2 regions of the Pseudoduganella sp. RAF19 genome follow, and region 1 is predicted to be linked to the other one. Evidence: predicted binding sites of a transcription regulator. Region 1 holds the regulator's gene; the other holds the start of a gene.
The links. The regulator sigma-54, encoded in region 1, starts transcription at its own class of promoters, with help from an activator protein. The targets are predictions, from matches to a motif close to TGGCANGNAANCTGCTTT.
Positions count from the first base shown of each region.

Region 2: AB4Z19_RS17125 (TldD/PmbA family protein) is a predicted target of sigma-54. The motif match lies at 1,840-1,857, and genes of this name have one in related genera.

Region 1 is NZ_JBFREF010000006.1:218,944-223,731, reverse strand. Features, by position in the region: gene AB4Z19_RS17880 (VOC family protein) at 1-27, opposite strand, end outside; gene AB4Z19_RS17875 (Lrp/AsnC family transcriptional regulator) at 115-576, opposite strand; gene AB4Z19_RS17870 (enoyl-CoA hydratase/isomerase family protein) at 573-1,658, opposite strand; gene hpf (ribosome hibernation-promoting factor, HPF/YfiA family) at 1,771-2,130, opposite strand; gene AB4Z19_RS17860 (RNA polymerase factor sigma-54) at 2,198-3,679, opposite strand; gene lptB (LPS export ABC transporter ATP-binding protein) at 3,689-4,450, opposite strand; gene lptA (lipopolysaccharide transport periplasmic protein LptA) at 4,447-4,788, opposite strand, start outside.
Region 2 is NZ_JBFREF010000006.1:59,514-64,301, forward strand. Features, by position in the region: gene AB4Z19_RS17115 (hypothetical protein) at 1-770, opposite strand, end outside; gene AB4Z19_RS17120 (class I SAM-dependent methyltransferase) at 828-1,646, opposite strand; gene AB4Z19_RS17125 (TldD/PmbA family protein) at 1,911-3,545, shown strand; gene AB4Z19_RS17130 (TldD/PmbA family protein) at 3,564-4,788, shown strand, end outside.

The sequences.
Region 1 (4,788 bases):
GGTGCCGATGGATACGTGGTCGATCATGATGCTCTCCTTATGCTTGGAGAGCCCATCTTACGTATCGCTTGCGAATCGATTTCCCATTCTCGCCGTCTCAAATGGGAAATTTTCTCACAGCGTAACCTTGGTCTCGAACTTGGAGCAGTTCATCGCGAACAGGCTTTTCACGTTGATGACATTGTTATTCGAAGTGAACACGCGGCGCGTGAACTCGTGATAGGCATCCATCGACGCCGAAGTGACGATCAGCATGAAGTCGAATTCGCCGGCCACCTCATAACAGGACATCACATCCGGCTCCTGCCGCATTTGCGCTTCGAACTGCTGCAGGATGGCGCTGTTCTGGTGGCTCAGCTCCACCGAAACAAACACCGTCAACGGAAGTCCCACCTGCACGCGGTCCACCAGCGCCACATCTTTCAGCAGCACGCCGGATTCTCGCAACTGGGCAACACGGCGCTGGCAGGTCGCCACCGAGGAATGCACGCGCTCTGCAATCTCGCGCAGCGGCGTGGCAGCGTCTTCCTGCAGGATGTTGAGGATCGCGCGGTCGATCCGGTCCAGCTCCCTCATGCGAGGTGACGCAGCGGGTGAGCGTAATCGGGCCAGCACGGCTCGAAGAAGCGCGCCACCATTTCCGGCGTGACCTCGGCCAGCGTTGGCGGATTCCAGCGCGGGGCATTGTCCTTGTCGATCACCAGGGCGCGTACGCCTTCCAGGATTTCGCCATGCTCGAAATTACGTCGTACCAGATTGCGTTCCATGCGCAGGCAATCGGCCACGCCAAGGGTCGTGCCGCGGCGCAGCAATTCGTGGGTGACGCACATCATGATCGGCGAGCGCTGGGCCATCGCGCTCAATGATTTTTGTGCGAACGGATCGGCGTCGCCACGCAGAGAATCCATGATGGCGGTCACGCTGCCGGCCGAGAAATGGCGATCGATGAGCGAACGCTGAGCTTCCAGTTCGCTTTGCCCCGCCAAGGTCTTTAACGGGGCTGCAAAGGCCGCGATGGCCTCCTGCTGAGCCGAACCGTGGGAAGCATCGATCAGCGCGCCCAGGGTGCGCCATTCGGCTTCCGGCACGAAATGATCGGCCAGCCCCAGGTAGAGCGCATCGGCGGCGCCGACGGTCAGGCCGGTCAGGCCCAGCCACATGCCCAGTGCGCCCGGCGCGTGGGACAGGAAATGGCTGCCGCCCACGTCCGGGAACAGCCCGATGTTCACTTCCGGCATGGCCATCCTGGTGCGGCTGGTCACGATGCGCACGCCGCAATCCGGCCCGCCCTGCGCGATGCCCATGCCGCCGCCCATCACCACGCCGTCCATCAGCGAAATGTATGGCTTGGGGTAGAAATGGATTAAATGATTTAGTGCATATTCCTCGGTGAAGAAATCTTCCAGCAGCGCGCTGTCGCCCTGCGGCGTTTTCTGGCCGACATCGTGGAAGAAGCGGATATCGCCACCCGCGCACAGCGCTTTCTCGCTGCTGCTGCGGATCACCACCGCAGCCACGTCTGCGTCCTCGCGCCAGGCCAGCAGCGCCTGAGTAATGGCGCGCACCATGTCGAGGGAAAGGGAGTTCAGAGCCTTGGGGCGGTCGAGGGTGATGAAGCCGGTGCCGTTGCTGACTTGGGTGTGGACGTATTCGCTCATGAACAAGATACTAAATAATTAATATTGTTTATTTTATCGCGCCACAGCCAGCGGCGCGGGGCGCAAAAAAGGGCGCCAGATGCGCCCTTAGTTTGATTGTCCCGCCACTCCTTTACATGACGGTGACAGGTGCTTCGTAAGTGTCCGGGATATGCTTGATCGCTTCGTGGTTGTGATTCTGGACGCGGGCCTTGTACTTCATGACCTGGCGGTCCAGTTTGTCGATCAGCGTATCGATGGCGGCATACAGGTCTTGCGACAGGCTCTCCACATACACAGTCTTACCCGACATACGCAGATTGATCTCCGCTTTTTGACGTTTTTCTTTCTCGGTGAGGTTATCTACAGTCAGGATGACAGCAATATCAATCACTTGATCGAAATGGCGCTTAACCCGCTCCAGCTTGTTCTGCACGTACTCGCGAATCGCTGGGGTCACTTCGACATGATGTCCACTGATGGTGAGATTCATACACACTCCTAAAGATGATGTCGCTTACTAGTTCGTACACGCTGGTGGCGTGCAGCGGAACCGTGCACTACAAAGACTTGCGGAGGCTAACGGGAGGAATTTTCAGAGCTTCGCGATACTTGGCAACAGTACGTCGCGCAATCACCATGCCCTGTTCTCCCAGCATGTCCGCAATCTTACTGTCGGATAAAGGATTTTTAGGGTCTTCAGCTCCTGTCAATTGCACGATCAGCGCACGGATCGCAGTAGAGGAAGCTTCACCCCCGGCTTCGGTTGCGACGTGGCTGCCAAAAAAGTACTTCAACTCAAACATTCCATGCGGGGTGAGCATATATTTTTGAGTTGTTACCCGAGAAATAGTGCTCTCGTGTAGTCCCAGTGTATCAGCTATTTCACGCAACACAAGGGGTCTCATGGCAACTGCACCATGACTGAAAAAGTTCTTCTGCCTTTCAACGATCGCTTGTGCAACGCGCAAAATCGTATCGAAACGCTGGCGCATATTCTTGATCAGCCACTTGGCTTCCTGCAGCTGTGCGCTCATCTGGCTCTCGCCTTTGCCCTGCTTGAGCAGGCTGGCGTACAGCGCATTCACACGCAGGCGCGGCATCACATCATTGTTCAGCATGACGATCCAGCCGTTGCGCCCCTTCTTCACGATCACGTCAGGCACCACGTAGTCTGACACGTCTGACGCAAATTCAGCGCCCGGATGCGGATTGCACTGGCGGATCACGGCCTGCGCTTCACGCAGGTCTTCGTCGTCGCAGTCGAGGGCTTTTTTCAGCTTGTTGAATTCACGCTGGGCGAACCAGGCCAGGTGCTTCTCGACGATGCATAGCGCCATGCGGCGCGTTACCAGCGGGATGTTCGGCAAGCGCTTGATTTGCAGCGCCAGGCACTCGGACGCATTGCGCGCGCCCACGCCAATGGGATCGAAAGTCTGCAGCAGCGCCAGCGACGTACGCAATTCTTCCAGTTCGATTTCCAGCTCTTCCGGCAGACGCGCATGGATTTCTTCCAACGGCTCTTCCAGGTAGCCGTTTTCGTCCAGCGCATCGATGATGATTTCCATCAGCGCGCGGTCGCGCGGTTCCTGCACGGTCACGCGCATCTGCTCCAGCAAATGCTCGCGCAGCGTGCAGCCGCTGGCTTCCAGTTGCGGACGGCCGTCTTCATCATCGGGCGACTTGCTGCTGGAGGAATTGCTCCAGTCGTCAACAGCATCGCCCTCGCCGTTGCCTTCATAGCTCTCGCCGTCGGCCGCAGGTGCTTCCGCGCCCTCGCCGCCTTCGCTGGCAGCCTGGCCGTTTTCTTGCGGCGGCGCTTCGCCATTGCCGCTGCCCTGGCTGATGGCGCCGTCCGCCAGCAGGCGCACGGAATTGTCCAGTGGATCGTCCAGCCGCTCCAGTAATGGGTTATCACTGAGCAGCTGCTCCAACTCCTGGTGCAGCTCAAGCGTCGACAGCTGCAACAGGCGGATCGACTGTTGCAGTTGCGGCGTAAGCGCCAGGTGTTGCGAAGTTCGCAGTTGCAGTGATTGTTTCATGGGCCTTTCTTACATCCGGAAGTGTTCGCCGAGGTAGACGCGGCGCACGGATTCGTCAGCAATAATGTCGTCAGGGCGGCCGGAAGCCAGTACCGAACCCTGGTTGATGATGTAGGCGCGGTCGCAAATGCCGAGCGTCTCACGCACATTGTGGTCGGTAATTAAGACGCCGATGTTGCGCTCCTTCAGAAAACGCACAATCCGTTGGATTTCGATCACGGCAATCGGGTCCACGCCGGCAAAAGGTTCGTCCAGAAGAACGAAGCGTGGGTTAGTGGCAAGAGCCCGTGCAATCTCAACACGGCGGCGCTCACCACCGGACAGCGACAGCGCCTGATTCTCGCGCAGCTTCTCGATTTGCAGATCGGCCAGCAGCGCTTCCAGGCGCTCTTCGATCTGCTCCTTGGCCAGTGGCTTGCCGTTCACCTGCTGGATCTCCAGCACGGCACGGATATTCTCTTCCACGGTCAGCTTACGGAACACCGAAGCTTCCTGCGGCAGGTAGGACAGGCCCAGCGTGGCGCGCTTGTGAATCGGCAGGCTCGATACATCGATGCCACCGATATCGATGGTGCCAGCGTCGGATGCCACCAGTCCCACGATCATATAGAACGACGTCGTCTTGCCGGCACCGTTTGGTCCCAGCAGCCCTACCACTTCACCGCAATCGACCTGCAGCGAAACGTCATGCACCACCTGGCGTTTGCCATAGGTCTTTTGCAGACCTTTGACAACCAGGGTGCTGCTGCAATTGTTCTCCGCCATATTCATTTGACCGCCGGAGTGGTAGCTGGAGTTACCGGCGTTGCAGGCGCTGGTGCGTTGGCTTGCGAAGGCTGGATCACCATCTTCACGCGGCCGCCGCCCTGCTTGCTCTCGCCCGTGGTGGAGTTCTGCACGGAGAAGAATTCCTTGCGGCTGTCGTAGGAAATGAAAGGACCTTCAACTTCATCGGTGGTCTTGGCGCCTTCCAGGCGCGTGACCTTGGCCTTGGAAATCAGGCGCACCAGTTCGGACTTCTGGTCGTATTCGATGCGCTCGGCCTGGCCTTCGACCCACTGGTCGCCGGCGCCATCGCGCTTCTGGCGGAAAGTGGCCAGCGCGTTCGG
Region 2 (4,788 bases), 160 kb from region 1:
TTCACGAGAAATTTCTGGGCGCCCTCGACAGGCCACGAAGACAGCAGCGCTTCGCTTTTGCTCCACAGGCGCTGCAGATGCTGCAGCAGCAGGGGACTGGCTTTCACCTTGGCCCAGCTGGCCGGATAGTCTTCGCGCAGGGTGCGCAGATAAGCCAGCGTAAAGACCATGAAATCGACGGTCCCCGTCATATTCGCATCGACGGTGTTCCCGCCGCTGAACTGTTGGTAGATATCGCTGCCGATAAGGCTTCGTTCCAGTTCGGCGCCGGTAATGTGGGCATTCAACTCGTCCAGCAGCGTCGGCATATCGTTGCCGCGCTGCGGGCCAATACGCTTGAAGTAGTGCTGATAGCGCCCGATCGGACTGGCCTTCATGCTGGCCGGGACCCATTTTTCCGCCATCGCATAAGGCGGCGTATCGCCGAAGCGCAGCTCGGTGCGCCACACGGCGCCATCAAAGTAATAAGTCTTGTCGCCGCCATTGCAGCGGCTCAGCGCAAGATCGTAGACGTGGTTTGTTTCGTGGATGGCAGTCAGCAGGGAGGTCAGCGTGACGCCGCGCTCCGAGCGTATCCACCACAGCGCTTCCGAGCGCATGGCCTTGAACAGTACCGCGCCGGACGGAGTCTGCTCAAAATAATGTTCGACCGTTGCGGCATACGGCGCGTCGCCGGACGACTGCGGCTCGGGTTTGAACGAAAGCAGTGCGGCACATGGCCTTTCGTTAAACTGCGGCCGCGGCCCCGGCTCGGGAATACCTGCTGTCATTTCCGCCGCATGAGAGCAGGCGGCGGTGCACAACAGCAGGCTTGCAACCAGACGCACTTACTGAGGCTTCACAAACTTCAGCGTCATGCGGTCGCTTTCGCCGATGGCCGCATATTTGGCGCGGTCCTTGTCTTTATTGGTGTAGGTCGGAGGCAGTGCCCATACGCCGCCTTCGTGGTCCGCGTTGTCTTTCGGGTTGGCATTGACCTCGGACTTGCCGGCCAGTTTGAAGCCGGCGCGTTCGGCCATCTTGATCACATAGGCTTCATGCACATAGCCGCTGTCGGCCTTTGCATCCTGCGCCATCGCTGAAGGACGGCGGTGTTCTTCCACGCCGAATACGCCGCCCGGTTTCAGCACGTCGTACACAGAAGCGAACAGCTTTTGCATATTGTCGTCGCCAGTCTCGATCCAGTTGTGGATATTGCGGAAGGTGAGCACCATGTCCGCGCTGTCTTTAGGGCCGAATTTGTAGATGCCCTTGCCCGGTTCGAAGGCGCTCATTTGCACCTTGCCCAGCGCGTCCGGATGCTTGTTCAGGAACTCCTGGAATCGTGCTGCACCGCGGCGAACATTCTCGTTGGCCGAATCCGGCGTCGAACCGGCGGCAATCAGCTTGCCCTGGTCATGCAGATAAGGACCGAGGATCTCGGTGTACCAGCCGCCGCCCGGCGACAGCTCAACCACCGTCATATTCGGCTTGATGCCGAAGAAGTTCAGGGTTTCATACGGATGGCGGTACACATCGCGCTGCATATTGGCGGGTGTGCGCACCGGGCTGGCGACGGCCGCTTTTAGTGCATCGTCGGCCAGGGCTGCACCGGAATGGGCCACGAAGCCGCAGGCCAGCAGGCCGGCGAGAACGAATCGTTTCATGCGTTTGTCTCCTTGAGGGCGGGCGACGCCGCCGTGGGTCGCCTCGCTCAAATAATAATGATGCAAGATTGGTGGACTGTCCAGTGTCCGCGCGGACAGCATGCGGACAAGGCCGGACACTCAGCGGACACTGGCCGGACAGCATAAGCGAGGCGAGGCCCCGTGGTTGCAACCGTAAGACAGACCCACACAATGGCACAAAAATTGCGTAGGATGTGACTCCTGCAAGCCTGTCAGGAACCTAACAAAAACCCTGGAGAGACTATGGAACGACGTGCATTCCTCAACATGAGCGGTGGCGCGATTGCCGCCATGCTGATGCCTTACGGACGCGCCATCGCGGCCGACGAGCTGATTAAGCCCGTGGAAGTGAAGTTCAAGAAGATGCTGGCCGATACCGCCATGGGCGCGGCCACGCAAGCCGGCGCCACCTATTGCGACGTGCGCATCGGCCGCTACCTGAATCAATTCATCACCACCCGTGACCTGAACATCGAGAACGTGACCAACACGGAATCGGCAGGTGTGGGTGTGCGCGTCATCGCCAACGGCGCTTATGGCTTCGCCGCCACCAGCGACATGACTCCGGACGGCGTGGCAGGCGCCGCGCGTCAGGCCGTCGCCATCGCCAAGGCCAACTCCAAGCTGCAGACCGAAGCCGTGCAGCTGGCGCCAACGCCGGGCGTGGGCGAAGTGTCCTGGGCAACGCCGTTCAAGAAGGACTGGCGCACCGTGCCGATCAAGGAAAAGGCGGACCTGCTCATCGCCGGCAACAAGGCCGCGATGGAAGGCGGCGCGTCCTTCATCCAGTCGCTGCTGTTCCAGGTGAACCAGCAGAAGTACTTCGCATCGACCGACGGTTCCTACATCGACCAGGACCTGCACCGTCTGTGGATGCCGTTCTTCGCTACCGCCGTGGACAAGACCACCGGCAAATTCCGCAGCCGCTCCGGCCTGTCCACGCCGGTCGGCATGGGCTACGAGTACCTGGACGCGCGCAAGGAAGACAAGTTCAAGGCCGCCGGCGGCGTGACCACGCTGTACCGCGGTTCCTATGACCTGATCGAAGACGCCCGTGCAGCAGGCAAGCAAGCCAAGGAAAAGCTGACCGCCAAGTCGGTCGAACCGGGCAAGTACGATATGGTGCTGTCGCCGGAACACCTGTGGCTGACCATCCACGAATCCGTCGGCCACCCGACGGAACTGGACCGCGTGCTGGGCTACGAGGCCAACTACGCCGGTACCAGCTTCGCGACGCTGGACAAGTGGCAGACCAAGAAATTCAAGTACGGCTCCGACCTGGTCAACATCGTGGCCGACAAGACCACGCCGGGTTCGCTGGGCGCCGTCGGCTACGACGACGAAGGCGTCAAGTGCAAGCGCTGGGACATCATCAAGGACGGCATCCTGGTCAACTACCAGGCGACCCGCGACCAGGCTCACATCATCGGCGAGAAGGAATCGCATGGCTGCTCGTATGCGGATTCGTGGAGCAGCGTGCAGTTCCAGCGCATGCCGAACGTGTCGCTGCAGCCGGGCAAGAAGAAGCTCACGCCGGACGAGCTGGTGAAAGACGTGAAGAAGGGCATTTACATCGTCGGCGACGGTTCCTTCTCCATCGACCAGCAGCGCTACAACTTCCAGTTCGGCGGCCAACTGTTCTACGAAATCAAGGACGGCAAGATCGGCCAGATGCTGGAAGACGTGGCGTATCAGTCCAATACCCAGGAATTCTGGAATGCCTGCTCGGCCATGTGCGACGAGCGCGATTGGCGCATGGGCGGCTCCTTCTTTGACGGCAAGGGCCAGCCTTCGCAGATCAGTATCGTTTCGCACGGCGCGTCCACCACGCGCTTCAACGGCATCAACGTGATCAACACTGCCCGCAAGATCGGCTGAGCGCAAAGGACATAAACGATGAAGATTCTGAATCAGGAAGAGACCAAGCGCATTGCGGACAAGGTGATGTCCTTCTCCAAGGCGGACGAATGCACGGTGACCATCAACGGTTCCCGCACCGGCAATATCCGCTACGCGCGCAACGCCGTATCGACTGCCGGCCTGGTGGAAAACACCCAGCTGCAGGTGCAGGTCGCCTTCGGCAAGAAGCAGGGCACGGCCGTCATCAACGAATTCGACGACAAGTCGCTGGAAAAAGTGGTGCGCCGCGCTGAAGACCTGGCCCGCCTGGCGCCGGAAAATCCGGAGTTCATGCCGACTCCGGACAAACAGGTGTTCAAGGCTTCCGACACCTTCAGCAAGAACACCGACGCCATCGATCCCGAGTATCGCGCGCAGGTTGCGGCGTACAGCATCGAAGCCTGCCGCAAGAACAAGCTGGTAGCTGCGGGCTTCTTCACCGACCAGTCGGCGTTTGAAACTATCGCCAACTCGCGTGGCGTATTCGGTCACCAGGCCACGTCCGGCATCGACTTCACCTGCACCGTGCGTACCGAAGACGGCCGCGGTTCGGGCTGGGTGCGCCGCGATGCAACCGACGTGCATAACTTCGACCCGCGCGCTGCGGCTGAAGTGGCAATGGAAAAAGCCATGCGCTCGGTGGACGCCAAGGCGCTGGAACCAGGCCGCTACACCGTGATCCTGGAACCGGCCGCCACTTCCGACCTGCTGGCTTATATGTTCAACGGCTTCGATGCGCGCAGCGCGGACGAAGGCCGCAGCTTCCTGTCCAAGAAGGGCGGCGGCAATCGCCTGGGCGAAAAGCTGTTCGACGAGCAGGTCAATGTGTGGGCCGATCCGTGGGATAAGGACACCGCTGTCGTCCCTTGGGATAACAACACCATGCTGGCCCGCGAGCGCATGGACATCATCAAGAACGGCAAGATCGCCAACCTGAACTACTCGCCATACTGGGCGAAGAAGCAGGGCGCACGCGCGGTTGGCGCACCGGGCAATATCGTGATGGCAGGCGGCAGCAAGTCCACCGCGGAGCTGATCGCCAGCACCAAGAAGGGCGTGCTGGTCACCCGTACCTGGTACATCCGCATGGTCGATCCGCAGACCGTGCTGCTGACCGGCCTGACCCGCGACGGTACTTTCTATATCGAGAACGGCAAGATCAAACACCCGATCAAGAACTTCCGCTTCAACGAAAGCCCGGTTACGATGCTGAACAACATCG